2 regions of the Fusibacter sp. QWL-12 genome follow, and region 1 is predicted to be linked to the other one. Evidence: riboswitches for the same ligand, from Rfam matches in the RefSeq annotation. Region 1 holds a riboswitch; the other holds the start of a gene.
The links. A riboswitch is a leader RNA that binds a small molecule or an ion and turns the genes downstream of it on or off. The one in region 1 is predicted to bind cyclic di-GMP.
Positions count from the first base shown of each region.

Region 2: it holds a riboswitch for cyclic di-GMP, as region 1 does, so the genes downstream of both, AC4PID_RS02860 (hypothetical protein) here and AC4PID_RS08505 (InlB B-repeat-containing protein) in region 1, are expected to answer to the same signal.

Region 1 covers NZ_CM178745.1:1,688,285-1,704,096, reverse strand. The annotation lists gene AC4PID_RS08535 (S-layer homology domain-containing protein) at 1-1,344, opposite strand, end outside; gene AC4PID_RS08530 (S-layer homology domain-containing protein) at 1,354-4,392, opposite strand; gene AC4PID_RS08525 (IPT/TIG domain-containing protein) at 4,406-11,161, opposite strand; gene AC4PID_RS08520 (HD-GYP domain-containing protein) at 11,597-12,505, shown strand; gene AC4PID_RS08515 (AfsR/SARP family transcriptional regulator) at 12,975-14,168, shown strand; gene AC4PID_RS08510 (hypothetical protein) at 14,416-14,655, shown strand; cyclic di-GMP riboswitch class I at 14,663-14,775, shown strand; gene AC4PID_RS08505 (InlB B-repeat-containing protein) at 14,806-15,812, shown strand, end outside.
Region 2 covers NZ_CM178745.1:486,217-492,407, forward strand. The annotation lists gene AC4PID_RS02850 (PulJ/GspJ family protein) at 1-636, opposite strand, end outside; gene AC4PID_RS02855 (type IV pilus modification PilV family protein) at 652-1,089, opposite strand; gene AC4PID_RS02860 (hypothetical protein) at 1,086-2,240, opposite strand; cyclic di-GMP riboswitch class I at 2,394-2,476, opposite strand; gene AC4PID_RS02865 (Ig-like domain-containing protein) at 2,534-4,813, opposite strand; gene AC4PID_RS02870 (prepilin-type N-terminal cleavage/methylation domain-containing protein) at 4,823-6,191, opposite strand, start outside.

The DNA.
Region 1 (15,812 bases):
AAAGCTCGTACGATAAGGTGGCGCTGGTGCCATGTACTCTAGTCCTAAAGCTTTGATCATTATGGTTATGGCTTCTGCTCTTGTGAGCGTTTCTCCGCCCTTAAAGTAACCATTTTTCCCTGCCATTATATTGTTTTCTTTAATGTACTCAATATAATGATAGTCAGGATCGGTCACCATAATATCTAAATAAGGCGTCTCAACACCTGGTCGCATCCGTTTGATGATTTGTGTACTGGTTGGTTCTGGTAAGACACCATGTGTTGCTACCACCATTGCTTTACCAAAATCAAGTCTTGAAATCACACCACTTGGAACAAAATACTCTTTTTCAACATCAAACACTTCTAATGAAGTGAGGAGGAAAATTTCTTTCTCTGCCCAATGCCCACCGATATCACGAATCTTTGGCGTTACAAGTGCTTTTGATTCGAGCACGACATCCTTGCTCATATGAACATCTCCTGTATTTCGTCTGGTGCTTGTGGTATCAATTGCACCGCCACTCATATAGGGAAGCGAATACGTGTAAGTTAGTACGTTCTCTTCACTGGTTACTTGAAAGTAATTGCCTCTAAAACTGATGCTTTGAGGATCCGTATTTTGATAGAGGTAGCTCACAGACTTTGTGGATGACATGCCGATGTCTACTGTACCTGTCCAAATGTTGTACTCCTTCGAACCATAAACAGTAGGATCATAGTTCGCGTTTGGTGTGGCGCTTTGAATCTCTTGACTGACGACGATGGTTTCATTATTACCATATAGATGATCATAGCCTACGATTGGCTTTGCATCGATGATATAGGTAACATAGCCTTCGTTGTCTAGATAATCCCCATTGAGATAGTAGGTTCTTTCAGAAATAATATTGCCAGAAAAATAATTGACTGCAGGTGTATTATCCTCAAGCTTACTCTCGTTAAAGGTGTATTTCCCTAGCGTATAAGTACCACTTCCTGTAGTTATGGTCTCGGCATACTTTGAAAGCTTTTGTTCATAGGCTGTTTGACCCAAACCACTGTTAGAGGTTTTGGTAACATCAAAAGTGATATCTCTTGTAAGTGTAATGCCTTTTGCAGCATTACTGAGTGCAAAGGTATATTTCAATGAATATTTGTCACTTCCTGTCGGTATGGTAGGTAACTTAACCGTCCCTTTTAAAAGTACTGGCTCACCCGTAATGAAGCATAGCTCTTGATATTCATTGGTACCTGAAATCATCAGATCCCCTACGAGCCCGCCATCCATCCAGACCACCTGAGCACTTGATTCATATGTGATTGTACTGATCCAAATGAGCACCATAAATAGGACGATGCTTACCTTAAATTTTACTTTCATAGTGACTCCTTACTCAACAAAGATTACCAATGCACTTTCTTTAATACGCATCACATAAATATAGTCGCCCATTTGAATGTCATCTACCGAAATAACTCGATTATTTTTTATGACGATTGCGTCCGTGTATTTTATAAAGATGTTTGCTTTATTTGCTGTCCACTGTCCAGTATAATCTGTCCAGTCATGTGAATCTGTGATTTCTATACGATCCCAAGTAGCATCATCTCCCGTTACAATGCCTCTCGAAAGAACAGCTCCTGTAAAAGTATCTTCCAGTTTCTTTGGAATGTCTGACTCATAATATAGGGTATCATCAAAATTCTGTCCAGACAACAAACCTTTTTGTCTTAGATGCATCGCAACAATAGCACTATCCGCTTCATTGACGACCATAAACGCATAGTAACGTTCAAATTGTAATCCCGCAGACGATGATGTGTAGGTTTTATCTACGTTCTCACTTCTTGCATAGGAAGCATGCCAGAAATCTGCTGGCTTAATCGTTTTGATATCAGTCGCATCTGTTAAATCGACGATTTTACTGTCTGTATAGAATTTATAATAACCTGATTCATTGGTGTTAACTGCATTTAGGAAATTGTTTGTGTACTGTGTATAATTCGTGAAAGTAATATTAGAAGGATTTACAGTTTCTACAACACCAATCCTAATGCTATCAAAGATGCTATCATAAGGCGTTACAACTTTTACAACCATTGCGTTTTTGTTGTATGAGCCCATAGGGCTTTCTGATACAACAAATACAGTGTCTCTTGCATTCAGTTGAGAAGAAGGAACAACCAATCCATCTTTGATTACAATGGTGCCATCTGTGATGTTAAAGTTCTCTTTTGTTGCTATGTCAAAGCTACCCAGTGTATGGTCAATCGTTCTAACTGTACTTGAGAACATCATTTCACCACCAGTTTTAACACTTAGTTTAACAACTGTTGGCTGGCCATAGACGTTCTTTACAACGGCATATGTTTGATAGCCTGCATAGTTTCTTTGTAATTCATTTAAAGTCAATTTTTGATTGCCCGCATAATACTCCGTTTTTTCATCTACCTTAAGGTTGATACTATAAGTATCTGCTGATAACCAATCATTATTGCTGATGTACTCTGGTTTAGAAACACCATCTGAACCAATTATTTGAACTTCTTTTCTCGCTTCATTAACGTTCTTTATTTTTCCCTTGTAGATAATTTCAAACAAAATCTCAGGTGCTTCAATTTCAATTTTAGATGCCTGATCCGTGGAAATATTGTCAAAATAGACTTTAACTGGCTGACCTGATTTTAATGCTGATTTAGTGACAGTATTACCATCCTTAGTTATTTGCGTATCTGAAGCAATTTGATAGTACTCTGTTTTCCCGTCGCTTAATTTGACAGAGAAGCTGTTTTGGTACACCGCGACGATGTCCCCCATACGCATTTTTCCGTATTTAGGAATATAGCCTGGTTCCCCACTATAGGATTCTCCTTCAACTAAGGTAATATAGCCATTTGAAATCTCCACATCAACTGGCATACCATACACAAAATTGTTGAGATCCGTTACTCGATCATTAATTCTTAGATTCGCATACGGCGCAAGGGGAAACTGATAAACTTTATCGTCATAGCCGTAGATCGTCATCGTAGCAGGACCATCTTCAGCAAGAGGTGTTACTTCTCTTACAGTTCCTGAAAGACTCGTTTTATCAAGGGGTGCAACCTTGATGTAGATGATTTCTCTATTCTCGTTAACGAGATACTCCATCACATCGCCTACTTCAAGCAAGTGAACACCACCAACTTTATCATTTTTATAAGTGATCACATCATCCCTTTGACCATCGTACATGTTTTCATCGACAAGTATGTCAAAGGTATCACCCGTAATGTCTACAACTCTGTATATTTCTGTAATGACAGTAGAACCATTTTTGTACTGCGTTTTTGTATTGATATCGATCAGTGTGCCATAGTGAAACGTCGTATATATATCGGCTTCGTTACTTGCTGCAATTTTTTCCAAAATCAAGTTGTGGTCTACCACTTCAACGTACTGAAGATCTCCTGCAAGAGTGACATATTCCACTTCATCACCAAGCTTTAGATATGAGTTATTCGATACGATTCCGTTTTTATAGACAACATAGTCATATTGTAAATTGCCTTTAGAGTGCGTTTCACTCACTAGGTTGGTCACTGTTCCATCCGTATTTTTTACCGTTACAGTATTGCGTTTAATGGTATCACCATTTTCGTAAATGGTCTCTGGTTTAACCCCAATTACAAGTCCAAAACCAGATGCGATATTTCTTGCTGTATACTGTGTATCCGTTGCGGCTGCCATAATAACAGCAAGTTCACCTCTTGTAACGTTCTCTTTAGGACCAAATGAACCGTCATTATTAAGGGGAATAATGCCCTCCGTCGTCATATCTTCAATTAAAGAACGGTAAATTGGATTAACATTCACCCAATCTGAATAAGTGAATACAGTTTGCTGACTAAAAACTGGCGTTTTACCTATCGCCCTCGCCGTCCAAACCGCTACAGTTTCTTTATTCACCGCTTGGTTAAGATTGAGCACTTCTGCTGCGGTAATAATTCCAAGTGTCTGTGCTTCAGTTAAATACTCTTGATTGCGAAGCTGAACGAGCTGAGCATCCGTAGTGGATGAGCCCGCTTGGTTATAGACTCTTTGCATTACTGCAGCTTCATTACCTCGCATCCTTACTAGCATCCCAAGAATATCATAGCCAGTGGCATTTCTAGCAGGATAATACTTTTTATCACCATATTGTTTAATGACTCCAAGAGCTGCCATACGGACGATACTTTCATGTCCGTATGTGCCCTTAATATCACTGAAATAACTATTTGTAATGATGTCTTTTCCTTTGACACTTCCAGTTAGTGTATTGGCATTTGTCGTGTCCGTTTTAAGTGCTGTAAACTCAGGTACTGGAACGTCAAATGGCATCGCAGCAAATGCAGCAAGTGGCGTCACTAAGCAAACGACTAATATGAGTATGATTATTTTCTTCATGAGCCTCTCCTCCCTAACGATTTGCTAACAATACATAGTGTCCTGCATCTTTGATTCTTGCAGTAACGCGATTGTTAATGGTATCTACAGTTGCAGATACGGCTGTATAGGTACCTGTCGAAACATTGTATTTATACATCTGAATTTGTGCTTCTCCAGAAGTCGTCAGACCCGTTGGATCATAGTAAAGCGTCAAGTCCATGGTGGAAGCAAGCTGTGTAAAGCTCTTAGTAGATTCATTTGAACTTACATCAAAGGATACGCTATGAACTTTTGATACTTGCTTTTTCCCTCGAACGTTTGGCGTTAGATAGGATCTTGAAGAGCTCATTGAGGAATCCTCAACAATTCGGGCATAAGCACTATAAAGATCTGCAACACTTCTAAAGGTTGCTGTGTTCGCTGCTACTGGAGTAAATCTGTACTGACTGTTGCCAAAATCTATCGTGATGCTGGTTAACCCTGATCTTACCAATGTCTCTGGTAATAAGATGCGTTTCGTCGTCATTTGAGCGGTCACTGAGTCTGATAAATCTATGTTAACCAAGCCCTTCGTAATCTTAGATGCTAGATTTACCGTCACGATACTTCCATTTTGTACGGTACTATAATCTTGACCACTTGGTACGCCCAAATCTCCATCGAGGTCTTCTGGACCCAGTTCATCGATATTTTTTGTATCCTGATAAGTTAACGCTGCGACATTTGAATACCCTGAGGAACCAAACTTATTTACAGCCTTTACTACAAAGACAACTCTTTCCGCAGAGCTCATATTTTCTAGCCCTGGTAATGTCGTTATTTTGTAAGGTTCAATATTGGTGATGCCAAGGTATTTAAAGTCACGATAATTGTTACTCATCAGTTCAGCGTTTGTTTTAATCCCAATATAGACATAGATTTCAAAGTAATTTGCAGTGTCTGAGACATAATCATAAAGCTTAATATAACGATCATCTACTACTGAAACCTTAAGTCCGGAAGGATCCTTCGGTATTGGCACCGTATAGTTGAGTTTAACACTGTTATCAGTAATACCACCATCTGCATTTTTCACGACGATGGTCACATCTCCCTCAAAATCAACTTCAGGTGTAGTAACCAAGAGCGTCTCGCTGTCAACAAACTCAACCTTGGCCGCTTTGATGCCATCTTTTACATATTTAATTGAGTCGTCTCTATAAATCCCTTGTTCTGTTTCTGCAACTGTATCAGAAGAGCCTTTAGTTAACCACTCTCCACCAAAGTATACGGTTGCACCTTCTGCAAAGCCAGTTCCTTTAAGCTTGATTACCTGCCCTCCAGTAACGTGAATTCTATTGATTATACTGTCGTTTTCATCCGTGATTACTGGTGATAGTGTTGGTGCAGAAACTACGGTAATGCCTGGATTTTTAATCGCAATACCGAAATCATTATTTAGAACCTGAACGCCTTTTGCTCCTAACGTCATATTATTAGGTGTCGTAAAGGTGAGTATAGTTCCTCTTTCTGTTATAACGCCATTATAGATTGGAATACCAGCACGCGTACCGATGATTACATAAGCACCTTCTCTAAAGTCACTACCAGTGATGACGATTTTATTGCCACCATAAATTGATGTTTTTGTCGGTGTGATCTTATCAATTCTTGGTCCTGATAATGGCTTTTTGTAAACAAAGTAGAAAGGTAAAGTTGAAGCGCCATAATTTGGTCCAATTAAATCGGATAGGTTATTTGAAGTTGCCAAACCCTTATCTTCATTTTGAATCATAACTGGATATTCTTTATCCACATCGTTAATCGTTGCCTTTGGTACGGTTGCTACGATCAAGTCATATGTGATGCCGTTAATTTGCTTTGTTGTCACTTCTTTAACAGTTGCTTTATAAGAACCAATATAAACGGCTACATTATTTCTAAAGTCATTACCGACAATTTCAATATCAATGCCACCATCCATCGAGGTTTCCACTAACCATTTGGTTTCATCAAATGATAGGTTTTGAGGTTCAATGTTAAGAATTTTTGGTTCACTTGCTGGGTTGGTATAAGTGAAGTTTTTAGTTGTCTTTCCACCGTCTGAGTTATAGTAAGCAATTTGAACCGTACCGATCGTGTAATACGATGGTGTCACAACTGTAACGTGTGTGTCGTTGTCATAGGTTGCCTTAGGTGCATAACCTCTTTCAACGAAGACACGACGGTCCGAAATCTCTAATTTGACATATTCATACGCGTTGCCACTGTAAACGTTGTTATCAACATTTTTGAGTCCATTTGGAACGTAGTACTCTCCAGCTGAATTTTGTAGCATATCCAGTGGTAGATAAGCGACAGTATTGTCATAATCAAAGGTTCTCGAATAAATAATATTATTTTCTGTAACGGTGAGTTTCACTTGACCAAGATCACCATAGTAGCTCATTGAAAGGCCACCATCTAAGTTGACGGTCGTCCTCTGATTGTTAATTAAACCAGAGTTGGCTGAGTTTCTATCGATGCTTCTGTTGTCAATAGTGCCAAATCTCACCAATGCTTGAACATGATCTAATAATTGAATTTGAGATGCATCATCGTCTTTATAGCCGTAAACGACTGAACGATATAGTTTAGAACCATAGATATCTTTTGGTTCCTGTCCCTGTCTTCTACCGAAGTTTGGAACGATGCTACTGATCACTGGCGTCGTTGCGTTGTATGTGTATTTTACTTTATTACTTACACCAGAGTCATTGTTGATGACGTATACATCTACAGCGCCTGCACTATGTGCTGGCGTAATAACTTTGATAAAGCCCTTCGAGTATTCAACGATTTTTGCTTCGTTTTCGCCAAAGTATACTTTCGGCAAAATAACTGAATCATAGTAAACAGAGTAATAAGGGTTGGTCAGCTCTGGATAAGAAGTCACCGCACCTGGATCTACAGCTGCAGATAACAGGTCATCCCAAATACCGTTTTTGTACTGATCTATGAATATATCGCCTAAATCATAATTTGGACCACCTACAGAGTTTTCATATGGCTCATAGAATCTGAACTCATAGCCAATAATCTCAACGATTTCACCACCATTAGATGAACCACCCGTTGGAACAATTCTCGATATAACTGGGTCTGACATCGGAATAATGTAGGTAAAGCCCTTGTCTCTTCCCGTATTACCACCATCTGGATTGACGATAACGACTGGAACAGCAAGTTCATCTACGCCATAGTCTTCATTCAGTTTTTTAATGGATTTTGGCATTTTAATTTTTATCCATGAACCATCCAGTGCGACGTATGTGTCTGAAGCAGGAACTTCAACAGAGTCGATAAACACTCTTACCTCGTCTTCGAAATCACTTCCTGATATCGTGACATAGTAACCGCCATCTACCGAGCCCTTAGGAGGTTCAATTGTTGTAATAATTGGACTAGATGTCGCTTGAGTAATATAGTAGAAACCATTGTCACCCGTTTTACTAGCGGTTTTAGTATCTGGATTCACAACTGAAATATCTTTATAGCCCTTTCCTGTGGTTAGGTAAGGCACTGTAAAAATAATTTGATTTTTGGATAATACTTTAGATAGATTACCATCAATTCGACCCGTTGCAGAGTTAACAGTATACGGTGTAATCATATCCAGTTGAGTACCATCGAGCTCAATCCCCTGATTATTGACAACAATTGGTCTAGTGTAACCAATGCTATCCTCTGCAACGATTTGATCCACAGCTTCATACTTAACCACATAGCTCTTGTCCTTACCATTGGTTAAGATTGGTTGCTCTAAAAAGTTATAAGAAAGTGTGAAACGCTCGCCATCTGCAGATTTTAATGTGATCGAATCAGTATAATCAGACAAATAAACTTGCTTTTCGCCTTCTTCATTTAATCCAATTCGAATCAGTTGGTTGTTCATGGTTGAAACAAATGTTGGACCACCTGTTATTGCAATAGTCGTCGCAGAGGTGCCACCATTGTAACTAATGCTTGCACTGCCTATTAATACATTGTTTTTATTATAAGCTTGATAGCTGCCACCAGAGTATTTAATTGCATATACTTCAGTTGCAGTTACGATTGCAGGATTGCCATCTGCGTCATTTGAAAGCGTAACGACATCTCCCGTACTTTGGTTAATGGTTGTCGTATTGTCCGCAAACTTAGAATAGACAGGCTTACCAGCATCTAGCTTAATCAGCGCCTCTTCTGAAGGTGCAGCATACACATCAAAAATAATGTTACCCGTCGTATCTCTTTTATATGAGTTAACTTCTTTGCCATCTAATAAGATTCTCGATCCGATTAATCGGTAAGCATCAATTCCACGTTCAGTTACAGCAGTCGGATCCGGTTTAAGGAAGTTATCACCATTAACCACAACTAAAGTACCATAGGTTCCAAGTGGTGGTGTAAAACTATTAAAGATTGGATCCTTATTAAAGGTTTTTACATACGTGAAGTCGCTTACTGCCAAACCACCACTCGGATTCAAAATTTGAACTTGAGTTGTTCCTTCACGTCCTGGAGGCGCTTTAAATTTAACCAGTATTTTATTACCAGTCGTATCGAGCTCTCTTGTGAAGTTCGTAATCTCTTCTCCATCCAAGAAAAGCTTCAATCCATTTTGAAGGTTAGAACCTGTAATGGTAATCGTTTCCCCACCTTCTACCGTTATGATGTTCGGCTTAACACTTTCAATAACGGGAATGTCTGAGGTTTTGATAAACTCAACAAAATCTGATTTAATACTTGATTTACCGTAATCTGCAGATTTTCTCGTCGGGTTGGTCACTTGAATGTGTTTGATACCGCCATCGGCGATTAAAGCGCTACTTGGTATACGGATGAGGATCTTCGTTCCAAGTTGATTGTTACTTGTACCATCTACGACGTTGCCCTCACTGTCGAGAACAATCATATCCAGTGGCACAGGTTTCCCGTCAGAATACGTAAGTACGTTTTCAATGGCATCGGTTTCATTAAGTTTATATTTGATAATCCCTCTAACCGTAACACCGCCACTTGTATACTCTTCATTTGGGAAGAAGCCAAGCTGATATCTGTTATTAAAGGTATTGTTGTCATTTTTCTTAATCAAGACTGTAGGCTTACGTGTAATAACCGTACCGTCTGTATCAACGAAACGATCTACTAAGAATTTGTCACCTTGAATTGCAATTAAGGTTTCATTTTTAAGCTTTGAATACGCAGTTGCCGTATCTTCGATTTGAATCATACCCGGCGTAAAGGTATCAATTACTGGAGTAAAAGTACTCGGTTCAAATTCAAAGCCATTGGTTTTGGTAATGATTTGATTGAATACAAACTGTTTGCCCGCGTTCACACCGTCTTTAATTTCCAGTACTGTAGAAATTTCGATAATGACATCTTTAAACGGATTGGTCTCAGCGTCAGTGACACTATCGGTTACAACCATAACCTGGTCGGTAGCTGCTTTTATAATTTGGAAAATGCCATCGGTATCTTTATAGAATTTTACTTTCTTACCGATTTGCATGTTGATTTTACGCTCGATTGTAACGTTTTCACCTTTATAAACGCCATCTGCATAGTTTAAAACCAATATTTCATCGTTTGATTCACTAGTAGGGTCAGTTTTAAAAGCACCTGTTGTCGATAAATCGGGAATGTTTAAGGTCAATAAATTTAACGCCTTGATCTCGACATTACCACCTGTATCTGGCCCTTTTTCAGGATAAATACTAACGATGGATGGTTTATAATCCGCCTGAATAACTGTAAATTCATCATAGCTACCGTCTTGCCTTAGGACGACCTGTTCTGCAACAACCTGTCCATTTTGCACGTCGGTGATAACAACATAGTAATTTCTTCTTTCAAAGTCTTTATTACTTGGGAGGCGTACGGTGAGGACGTCTTCGTCTCCATTGACATTTAAACCAAGTGAAACAAACTCTGCTTTATTTACAGAGGTGAATTTATCTGAGCCATCAAGTGCTTTAAGGAAATAGACTTGATAATTTCTCGTGTCGGAAAAATTGTCCGCTCTAAAATAAACTTCATCTCCTAATACACCCGTAGTAGAGTCGCCCTTTGCACCTGTGTTTGGAAACATACGGACATCGTCTAAGTTTAAGTCTTCAATAATTCTAAATGCATTTTGATAGGTGTACTCTATCTCAACATTAGGATCGGCCGTTACAGACTTTCTTAGTATGATATTTTGATAGCCAAGTGATCCTGGGTTGGTTGGATTGTTAAGCGTAAGGGTTGATGATGAAGAACCAGTACCTAAGGATGCTGAAGATAAACCTGATCCATAAGTACCTGTGATATTGCCTGTGTTGATGGTATCCAAATAGTTACCTGTAAAGGTGATGCTATTTGGCGTTTGATCTTTATTTACGGTTTGTTTGTTTGAGCTTTGAATGTTTGGAAATGTACCTGTATTTAAGTTGATCGTTCTATTTCCTATTCTAACTCTACCAATAAATGATTGTGTCTCATCTGTGTTGAGGTTAAATTTTACAAATGTTGATGAGTTAATCACTCTCGTTCCCATACTGACAAAGCCTTGCCCGTACTTCTCAAAGAGGACTTCAACATCTTTTAAATTCTCACCTAGGATTTCAATATAGCCATTGGTGATCTGAAAAACTTCGTGTGAAATGGCGTATTTTACATCGGTTACGACGACATCTTCACCGCCACTCGATCCAACGACCAGTGCAAAGGATAGGATGCCATCAAGCGGGATAGACCCCAATATAGTAATGATCGTTAGCAATATAATCAAAGTTTTTTTCATAATGCACCTCACGCAAAATTTTAATGTTACTTATCTAAAGTTATAAACGAATTTGACTTTTTAACTGTGCTTTTTACAAGATACACTTCTCCCATAATAGCAAAATATACTTGTATTATATCAAATACTTTCTTCTATTTGGATTAAAGGCTCTTTACAAGCATGTGACACCCTTATGACAGGATACACCACAATAGGAATATCGGATATTTTCTCTATTTTCTTTAAGAAAATTAACAGGTTGTCTTTATTTTGTAACATTGATCGTTTATTTATGTATGATTTATCTTTTTTGATAAATGATTTGGATTGGTTGTCCATAACTTGTAAAGGTAATAATTATGTAATCCACTTTTATTTTCAGAAAATTTTGTGTATAATTGAGTGAAATATGAAAAGTCTGTAATACTGTATATACAGCAATTGGAGGACTCTATGGCTGATTATAAAATAATACGTTCTGGAGAAGCTGAGTCAACGTATGAAATGAAAAATAAAAATTCACAGGTAGAAAAAAAATTTCATGATGATGATTTGCAAATAAGTGTTTTGCATATTTCTTCTGATCGAATCCTATATATAGAGCCACTCCCCTCAGAAGAGGACTTTAAAACCTATTATATCGTTAAAGGCGCATGCTTTGTTTTTGAAGACGCTTCTATTGTTAAGGCTGGTGATATTCTTGTTTTCAAAAACACTTCAGAAGTACACACCTTAAAAACCTTAGAGGACACCATCATCGTCGTCCATGCAACCAATTATGATGTCTATAAAACGCTTGAGAATAATCACAGCATCGTCGATCGCCTCATTAAAGAAATTCAAGAAAAAGATCATTATACTGGCGAGCACAGTCAACGTGTTTTTGAACTGGTAAAAAAACTTGCCGTGAAGCTCGGTTACAAATCAAAAGCTTTAAATTTAATTAACAAAGCAGCTTATTATCATGATTTGGGTAAAATAAAAATTCCAGATGAGATTCTAAACAAACCAGGTGCGCTTGATGCTTCTGAATTCGAAGCGATTAAACTTCACGTTGAGCATGGTAAGAGCTTGATTCTTGAAAACTTTGATCCTGATGTATTTAAAATCATCTATCAGCATCATGAAAGAATAGACGGCACAGGCTACCCAAATGGACTAAAGGGGGAAGAGATTTGTTTTGAAGCACGTATTTTAGCTGTTTGTGATAGCTACGATGCCATGATAACGGATAGAGTTTATAAAAAAGGGAAATCTGTTGAATCTGCTTTACTTGAACTGAAAGAACTCTCGGGAACAAAATACGATAGTGAAATTGTTTCTGCTTTTATAGAAATGATTTTAGATGAAAATACTTTTTAACTTTTAATCGAATTTAAGGTAAAAAAAAAGACTTCAATTCATACGAATGAAAGTCCATCTAAAAGTTAAGAAGGGGGGAATTTCACGAGTGGGTTAATTTGGGGGATGCCCACTCGGAATTCATTATTGGGGTTTTGTTGCAATTTAGGTAAATATTTTGGGGGTTTATTGTGTTAAGCGATCTGTTTATCACTTATCATGCTCTTATATTAAAATAGAGTTGTGTATAGGTTATGACCCCTTTGTGAATAATCTGTTAAGTAATAAAATATTACAAAATAATTTAAAAACCTACTTAATTTTCTATTTAATCGTATCTTTTTTGCTTCCAAAGTTTATTATCTATTATAATTGGTAATAATAACTATATTGATATACTATAGATGAACTTACTACTTTTACTATATTATAAAACGTCATTCATGGTATAATATTCTATTCCCAAATATACTTATTTAAGGAGTTAATCATGTTGATCTCCCCAGTTACGCAAACTGATCCTACATTTATCATAAAGACCTTGGGAAAATTCGACGTTTCTAAAAACGGCGAGTCTCTCGTCAACTCATCTGCAGGTTCCAAGAAAATTTGGGAGCTTTATAAGTTTATGCTGACACATCGTGATCGTGTTTTTACACCTGAGTCTTTAATGGATCAGCTATGGGTAACTGAGTCCTATAGTGATCCAAGAAGTACACTTCGTAGACAAATGCATCGTCTTAGACAAGCTCTCGTAGAGAACAATGACTCCGAGCTGACTAAAACACTCATCTTTTCTAATGGTTATTATAAATGGAACGATCAAATTCATTTTGAAATTGATGTCGAAAATTTTGAATACTTAATAAAAAATGGTGAAGCTTTGATGCAAAACTCACCTTCACTTGCTCTTCAGAGTTTTTTGAAAGCCATCCACCTTTATACTGGAGACTATTTACCAGATTGTGTGGATCAGCACTGGGTGTTTTCAATTCGCAACCACTACAGACGCTTGTATTTAAAGACCGTCCTCAATGCAATTGAGCTTCTAAAGGCACAAAGAGAATACGAGGAAATCATCTCACTTTGTCGTAGAGCGATTGTCATCGATATTTATGAAGAAAGTTTTCATTTGAGTTTGATGGATGCCCTTATGCATAAGGGTGAACAAAAAGAAGCATTGGAGCATTATGAGTACATCACTGGTTTCTACTATACTGAGATGGGACTAAAACCTTCAGTATCGATGAAATCACTTTATAAGAAGCTTTTACAAACACATCAACCTGTAAAATCAGAAAGCAGCTTATATGAAGTATTAGAATCAGATCTCGTCATGGAAAATGCATTTTATTGTGAGCCAGGTACATTTAAATCCATCTATGAGCTTGAGAGAAGAAGATCTCAACGCTCAGGTGTTTCTTTTAGCATCGGTGTTGTTAGCGCTAAAAAAATTTCAGGCTATAGTCAGCCACAAGAAGATTTAAGAATTTCTCATTTAAAACAGCATCTGATGTATCACCTAAGAAAAGGAGACACATTTACACAATGGAATGATTCTCAGTTCATTGCGCTTCTTCCAGGTGTGGACTCTAATTTAATGAACAAAGTACTGAGTAGGGTGCTTACTTCATTCCCTAACAATGATCAAATAGCCATTACACAAATTAAAGAACTTAAGTAGTTTGGCTTTATGCTTTCAACATTAATCTAACAATTTAAAAAAAGTGCTAGTGTAAATCTTATCAATAAGATTTACACTAGCACTTTTTTTATTTTTAAAACTATATGAGAATTATGTTTAACATAATCTCTAATTTTAAAATAATTATTTATTTGTCACAAGGATGTCACATGGATGTTCCCACCGTGTCACGCATGACACTTATAATTGTAAATATAATAGAAAATACGTCCATAGGAGGTGAGCGATGAACAAGAAAAATAATCCCGTATCTAAAAGTTTTGGATCTAACTTCTTAGTCACCATCTATCATCAAGAAAACTACAGCTGGCAAGGTGCAGTAGAATGGCTGGATACAGGTAAAAAGATGCACTTCCGAAGTGAACTTGAACTAATTAATTTGATCAACTCAGCGGTTTCTGAGCAGGCGAATGATTCGAAACCGATGCGTACATGGCATGATGAAAGAGTAATAAACGCTATCTAGCGTTTACTTATAGCAAGGGCAAACCTTATGAAAATAAGGGACGCAAAGTCAGGAGTCTAAAGTCTAAGATGGGTAATAATGGGGTATCTACGATTAGACCACGATCGTCCGACTGCCAATTTATATTATAATTTGGCAAAGGAGAAATTTATGAAAATGACTATCAAAAAACACTTATCTTTACTGATGGCAGCATTATTGATTATCTTAGGGATACCGTTCTCAAGTTTTGCTGTGGTTCAAAGCACACCAGTACTTTCTGATGTAACTGGCACTGCTACAGGAGCAACTTCTGGCGAGTTTAGTTGGCAATATGATATGCCAGCACCTTATGTACTGACAAGCGCTTCTGCTACACTCAATGGCAATACCCAGGCTATAAATATTGAAAGTGAAGCCCTTTCTCTTTCTGGTCTTACTGAAAAAACTGATTACACACTTGCGATAACAGCAAATTATAAAACAACTTCAACTGATAAGTTTAGAATTTACAAAAAAGAACGTATTAATACAGTTGTTACATCAGATGTTCTTATAAAAGTATACACTAAACAAATTAAACACGAGCAACAGGACGTTCGTGTCTACAACACAACAAATGACTGGAGAAATGCTTTCTTGTCTATGGACGCTTTGTTGAAAGCGCAACATCCGAATACTAAAGATGTTAGTTACACAGTTCTTGGTCATGTGGACAACTCTGGTTGGGATGTACTTGATGTAAAATATAGTTACTCAGTTGATCATAGAGTAACTTACTATACAATAAACTCTGATGCTACTGAGTATACAAGTTATTCTAGTGCTAAAGACGCAATCATAGCAAATTATGATTCATCAGCTATTATACAAGAAGATAATAATGATAATTTCACTGGCGGTTCAAGACTAATTGGTGTAACATACACAACTAATTATTCAATTAACGCTTCTGGCTCATTTAAAACCGAAGCATGGTCAACAGCCACTGTTGAGTTTGTATCTGAACATTCAACACACTCTCCTATAGTGAAAAAATATAATGAAACTTCAGTTACAACACCTACACCAACTGATGCTGATTATACTTTCATCGGTTGGTATACAGATAATCAATTTACAACAGAGTTTGATAATACTGTATCTTATAGTAGCCCTACTAACTCTCATACTACAGT
Region 2 (6,191 bases), 1.2 Mb from region 1:
ATTGGCAAAGCTTTTATTAAACGAAATCGTAACTGATGTTTTAGAGTTGGACTGAATCTCTGCAATAGGCAGTGCGGTTTTTGATATATAGTCATCCTCTGTTGTCAGTTTAAGTGCATTCCCTGAACTACCAAGCACTTTTTTACTCACGCCATTATGAATATTGAGACAGATGATTTCACTATTAATCGTATAATCTTGTCCTTTTGAGACACCTAAAAGATCAAAACTAATCATGTTATCATTTGACACATCTGTGCCAAATGTTAATGTAGAACCAACTCCTAGTGATGTACTTTTGATTTCACTGTTATTGATCATCATAATATCTCCAGACACATCGTCATAAATGAGATAGCTCGTATACACAGGAATTGAAGCTTGATTGGCAATTAAATCCGATACAGTTTCAGTGACTATTTCGACGTCAGAGGCATATCTACTTTGATTGGCTATGAAATCCGATGCAATTCTCAATCGGCTTTGAATATCTTGTTGTGCAACGCCGTTTGTTACACTGGTTTGGCTAAAAAAGAAAAATGAAAAAGCCATAGTAATTACGATTAAAAAAACAGCTAATGCAACTATTAACTCAACCAAAGTCATGCCTTTACTTTGTACTAAATTCTTCTTCATACACTCACCTCTCCGTTATGGAATTAGTGCAGTCAAAGTCACAAATTGCTTCCCTGACTGGTAAAAAACAAGGATTTTTAGTTGTGAATAAACGACTGCATCAATCGTTGTAGCGGTCACTGAGTAAAATACAGTTTTATCTGGAAAACTGCTATTATACAAACTACTATTTAAATCACTTTCAGATGCCACTTTGCCATCTATTGTGCCATTTGCTACTAATGTATAAATATTTGAAGTCGTAACAGTTTCATCCACTATACCATCTGAGTAGATCGTATCTACAATTGTCTGCGCTTCTGCTAAAGCTTGAGTCCTGTGACCAGAATTAAAAACCCATACGAACCCACTGGTAATTGTATTTAACATCGCGGTGATAATGATCCCTAGAATAACCAGTGCTACTACAACTTCAATAAGAGTCATTCCCTTTTCTCTTCCTTTTTTCATCATTCTCGCCCCCAAAGATAGGATTGTGAATTAACCGATAAAGAGAAACGGTTAATAAGTACGTCAATAATTGGATCATCTGCAGCGATTGGTATCAATTGACTTCTGCCACTTGCCTCAGTAATATCAACGCCATCTGGATAAAAGAAATATTTGTTTTGACCTGCATTGTTCGGAAGTGTTAGTGCATTAGCGCTGCTGTCTAAAATACCACCACCAAAGTAGACAACTCCATATCTTTTTCCCGCTTGAAAACTATAGCTACTATGCATACTTGTACCAAAACCTTGGATAAGGGCATTATAGTAATCCGCGGATTCATAGCCATGTGTGGACTCATACGAGTCATCGTTATTTAACTTCGTATCGTCAAGATACATGATGCTTCCCGATGTTTTTTTATCAGCAGCTACCTCAAGAGAGTAGCCAAGTTTTATATCATCTCCTGTAGCATTTAGTTTGACAGTATTCACAAAGTAAACGATGGATGCATCAAAGGTTATATTAATTGTATTGTTAATTTGTCTTAAGCTAATGCCCTTTGCATCTGTGAAATACAAAATCGAAGCTCTAAACACAGAGTCAGAGGTGCCTCCTTTTGGTGATTGTACTGGGTTTCCTTCAAACTCAACTGCTTGACCTAAATAGTTGGTCGTATTGGCATTTATCCCTTTTTGAAGGTTAATCCCAGTTACCCAGTCCGCTGGATTTACAAGAGGAGAATCTGGTAGTTTCATCTTAACTCTGAGAGATAAGCTCTCTGTAACCGTATTATTTTCAAGAGAAGTGGCTGTGGAAAAAATCTTAATCTCAGACGGTCCATAAAGTTCATAGTTTAACTCAAATTTACCCTTGCCATCCACCGTAAACGCATTAGGATTGGCACTTAAATAAGATGCCACATGCGTGTTTAATGCCGCAACAAAATCGGTTAAAGTACTTTGACCATAATTGACAATTTCTTTTCCAATTATTTCGACACCTACCAGCACGCCTGATCTAGCAACGTAGTGCGTCTGCGTTTGAAATTGTTGACGCATAGCAAATTTTGTATCTGCAAGGGCAACATTTAAAAGTACCATGCCCAAAATTATAACTATAACCATAATTATTATAACGGTTGGTAATGCAGCACCTTTATGCTTTTTATCCATGTTATCACCTTCCTATTATGATATAATCCCCATTTCTATCATAATACCACTAATAAAAGTCGCTAAACCATTCTCCTTTCATATTTGTCAATGACAAAGCTTTTTTTTACCACAAGCGAGATTGTGGCTAAATAAAAAAGACTGCACTCAAAAGAGTACAGTCTGTCAATCATAGTAAACACCTTAGACACATGACTTTGCGCATTACGTTTTCACGTAGTTTGCCCTACTTAATATAATTATAATTCAATGACTATTAGAAGTAAAGCACGAAGGCTAATTTGCAAGGTTTATTAAGGTTCAAATACAATCCATGGTTCAAAATCAAATAACTGGTTGTCATCTTGGTTGTTTTTATCTGTCCATCTAATTAGCTTACCATCACCTGCATTGCTCAAGTCCCAATCAGTTAGACTACTAGAAGCTAAATCGAACACATATGCGTTATACTGATTCGTCCATGCAAGATCGGTATAAACTTTATAATAATATTCACTTTCTATTCTCACTGCATCTAATCTAAACTTTTGCGAGTTTGTATTTGTATTGGAAGTGAGCCTGATAATTTGTCCATCATTTTCATATGTGTTATTTGAATTACTGGTTTCAAGATATCTATTATTGGTCTTGTTACGTAAATTATAAAGCGAATCCTCATATGGTGGACCAAGAATTGGTTTGTTTGAATTACCACTGTAAACCACAGCCCATAAGAATGGATCCATCTCTGACTGTGACGACGATTCAGGCCAAGCATTTTGTCCTACATATCCAGAACCGTTTACACGTAAAAATTTAGGGTAATCCGTCTCATTTATTTCAGTATGTCGACCGTGAATTCTATACCAAACGTTACCTATAACCTCTTGCGATATAGCATATCCTTCTACTTCAACACTTTCGCCATCTATCATGATTTTATTCCCTTTGATATTAAGCGTAGCATTACTAATGTTTGATATATTATCAAAATAAAGGACAATCGCATTTGACTTTCCATTCACATAATCATATTCTGTGGCATGATATTCCGTACCACCTATTCTCACCTTAACATACTGTTGGCTATTCTGTGGTGTCAAATTGATATGAGAAATGTCACCGTCGAACTCAACATAGAGCTTATTTTTAGCATTGCCACTATGCAAGGCATCTTTAACAAAACCGACATTTAAGATCATATCCTTTGTAACTGTTACTGTACAAAAATCTGAAACTGTTCCTTCTGTGTTTCGTGCATACACCTTTGCGATACCTTCTTTTAAAGCAGTAACTGTACCATTATCCACAGTTACAATGTCTTCTTTTCCAGATTCAACTTCCCATACGATGCTATCAGTTGTATCAGATGGGCTAAAACTTACACTTAACGTACTAACATCATCAATTCCCATCTGTAATGTTTTAGGTGTAACGCTTATCGTCGTTAACGGTTTCCTCACAAATGGTTGAATCGTAAATCTACCATCAGGATAGCCTTGCCCCCATACGGTTATCGCACCATTATCTTTTGACAGCACAGCGCCTTTGCTCAAATAATTCTCTGTGACATCAGCATTTATTAAAATATCTTGATCAAAAGTGAGATAGATTATTTTATCATCTAAACCATCTAAAGTAACATTTTCCAAGGTGCCAATTGTACTGTTGATGCTAAATCTCGTTAAATCGAAAACAGAATCTAAACTCTCTTGGAATTCAACTTTTACAACTTTAGGATCAGCCGTTACATTAGCAGATAAAATGGTAATCCTAGGTGCGTTAATATAAACTTTATTACTCAACACTTCTTTTCCTATACGACCTGAAGTTGAGTAGGGTGTTACACCATACATGATATACCGATTACCGAAGGCATTGATCCAATCAGTATTCGTAAGAGAAAAAGCAGTTTTTACTTCTTCAGTTTCAAAATAATTATAATGATTTTCTATGTTTGGTATGAAAGCCAATTGATTAGATTCACTATATGACAGCTCTTTCTTTGCAGCATTCCATTCTTTTAGCGCAATGTAGTCCTTTGTCTTTAGTGGTGCGTCTATAGCACTATCCATTTCTTCAGATAGATACCATCGATAAACATACATTAAAAAATATGGCTTTGTGGCATTCGTAATTTCTGGATCTGTTACTTCAAGATGCAGTCCTGAATCTAGTAGCTCAATTGGCGAAGCAGGACTTACAACAGATGCACCTCTGTAAGTAACCAAATTAACCGGAGGCACAATTTCCGGAACAATATTTGGGATGCTATTTTGTGTAATGAACACTGAGACCTCACTGCTTGAGCTGTCATTAACCGTAATGACGTGACCAGTTACATTTTTCCCAAACACTTGAATTGTTTTAGTGCTACTTGGATCTGTTGGTGGTATTTGCTTTTTATCTTCAATCTCTGACTCGATTTTTTGTTGATAATCAAAAGTGTCATGAGTGAATTCTTCTGATTTCCTCAGTTGTTGATAGCTGAAAGAAAATGTAGGTATCAATGCTGTTGCTATCAAACCTAGCAAGACAACAGAAACAATGATCTCTACGAGCGTAAACCCGTTGCTTGATTTTTTCGTTTTCATATTCTCCTCCTAGTTTGGACCTCCGATATGCCATAAAGCGTCACTAATATCCTTCCCAATGGCTTTAAAAATACCATTTAAGGTTTCTACATCGCCCGCTTCATAATACGTTGATTCACCTGATGTAGCCAAAGCAATATCCTCCAAGCTATCATAATCTCTACTTACACTTGAAAAACCGATCACATACACTTGAATGGCTTCAGCTGTGTCCTTTTTATACGCTCTGACCAATTCGCCAATTGTTTCTACATACAAAGTTCCAATAGGATCTAGATCGCTACCATTGCCTGCATACCTACCATCGTTATATCGATTGTAGCTATAGGTAGGCATCTGTCTATTATTAATGTTCGCATCACCCAGTACGAAATCTAAGGTACCGCTTCTATACCAATCATCGTAGTAATAAGCTTCGTAAACCGAACCGAATGTCGTAACGCCATCCACCAGTATGATTAAAAAATTTTTATTTGTAATCGCTTTATTCTCTTCTTTTTCATTAAACTCTTTAATTCTATAAAAGCCTCGTCTAATACCATCGCCTGTATTGGTGCCGCCATCAGCCTCAAACGAATTACTGTCAAAATAATTCTTAAACGCTGTATTTGTGCCATTATTGACTTGAGCTTTTAACATTTCCATTGAGTCGTTTGCTGTCGAACTGAAAGGGTTCAGACTGATATACACATTTGGATTTTGTGCGAGTTCATCTATAAGCCTAAGCGCCTCTTGTTTCATCAGATTAAGTCTTTTTTTAGAACTGTTACTTGTGGAATTGCCATTCAATTGTCTGTCCATACTACCAGAAGTATCGAGTACCATTGCGACAGCAGCTTGTGAAGTAACGATATCAGTAACCCGTTTGTCATTCCTATAGGATATTGTATTTGCCACTTTACCATATGCTCTATCTACAACTTGTAATGCATTTACTGATTCAACGGTAGAATCTATCACTCTTTCATTGCCATTTTTCTTCAGTTTGAGCTCATATGTGACCAATTTGTCTTCGTCTGGGTCTGCATCTTTTGTAAAAACCAAATCCAAAGTGACTCCTTCAATTCCCGAAAAAATATCTTGAACGATATGCTTACCACTCGCTTCATCCCATACGTACTCGACCAATTTAGTTTGATCATCATTGAGCATAATATAGTTCCAGCCACTGGTCATATTCAAAGTATTCTCTCTATGTAGCAAAAACGCACCTGCTGCATCTCTCGAAACCACATTTATCTTCTCTGTCATAATCCTTAAAGCAGATTGCACCTCAAACTCGTCCAAGGTTATGCTCTGAGCTTTCATTCCAAATATCATCATATTTGAAGCAGCTAGAAGAACGATTGAAGAAAGTGCAATAACAATAATTAACTCA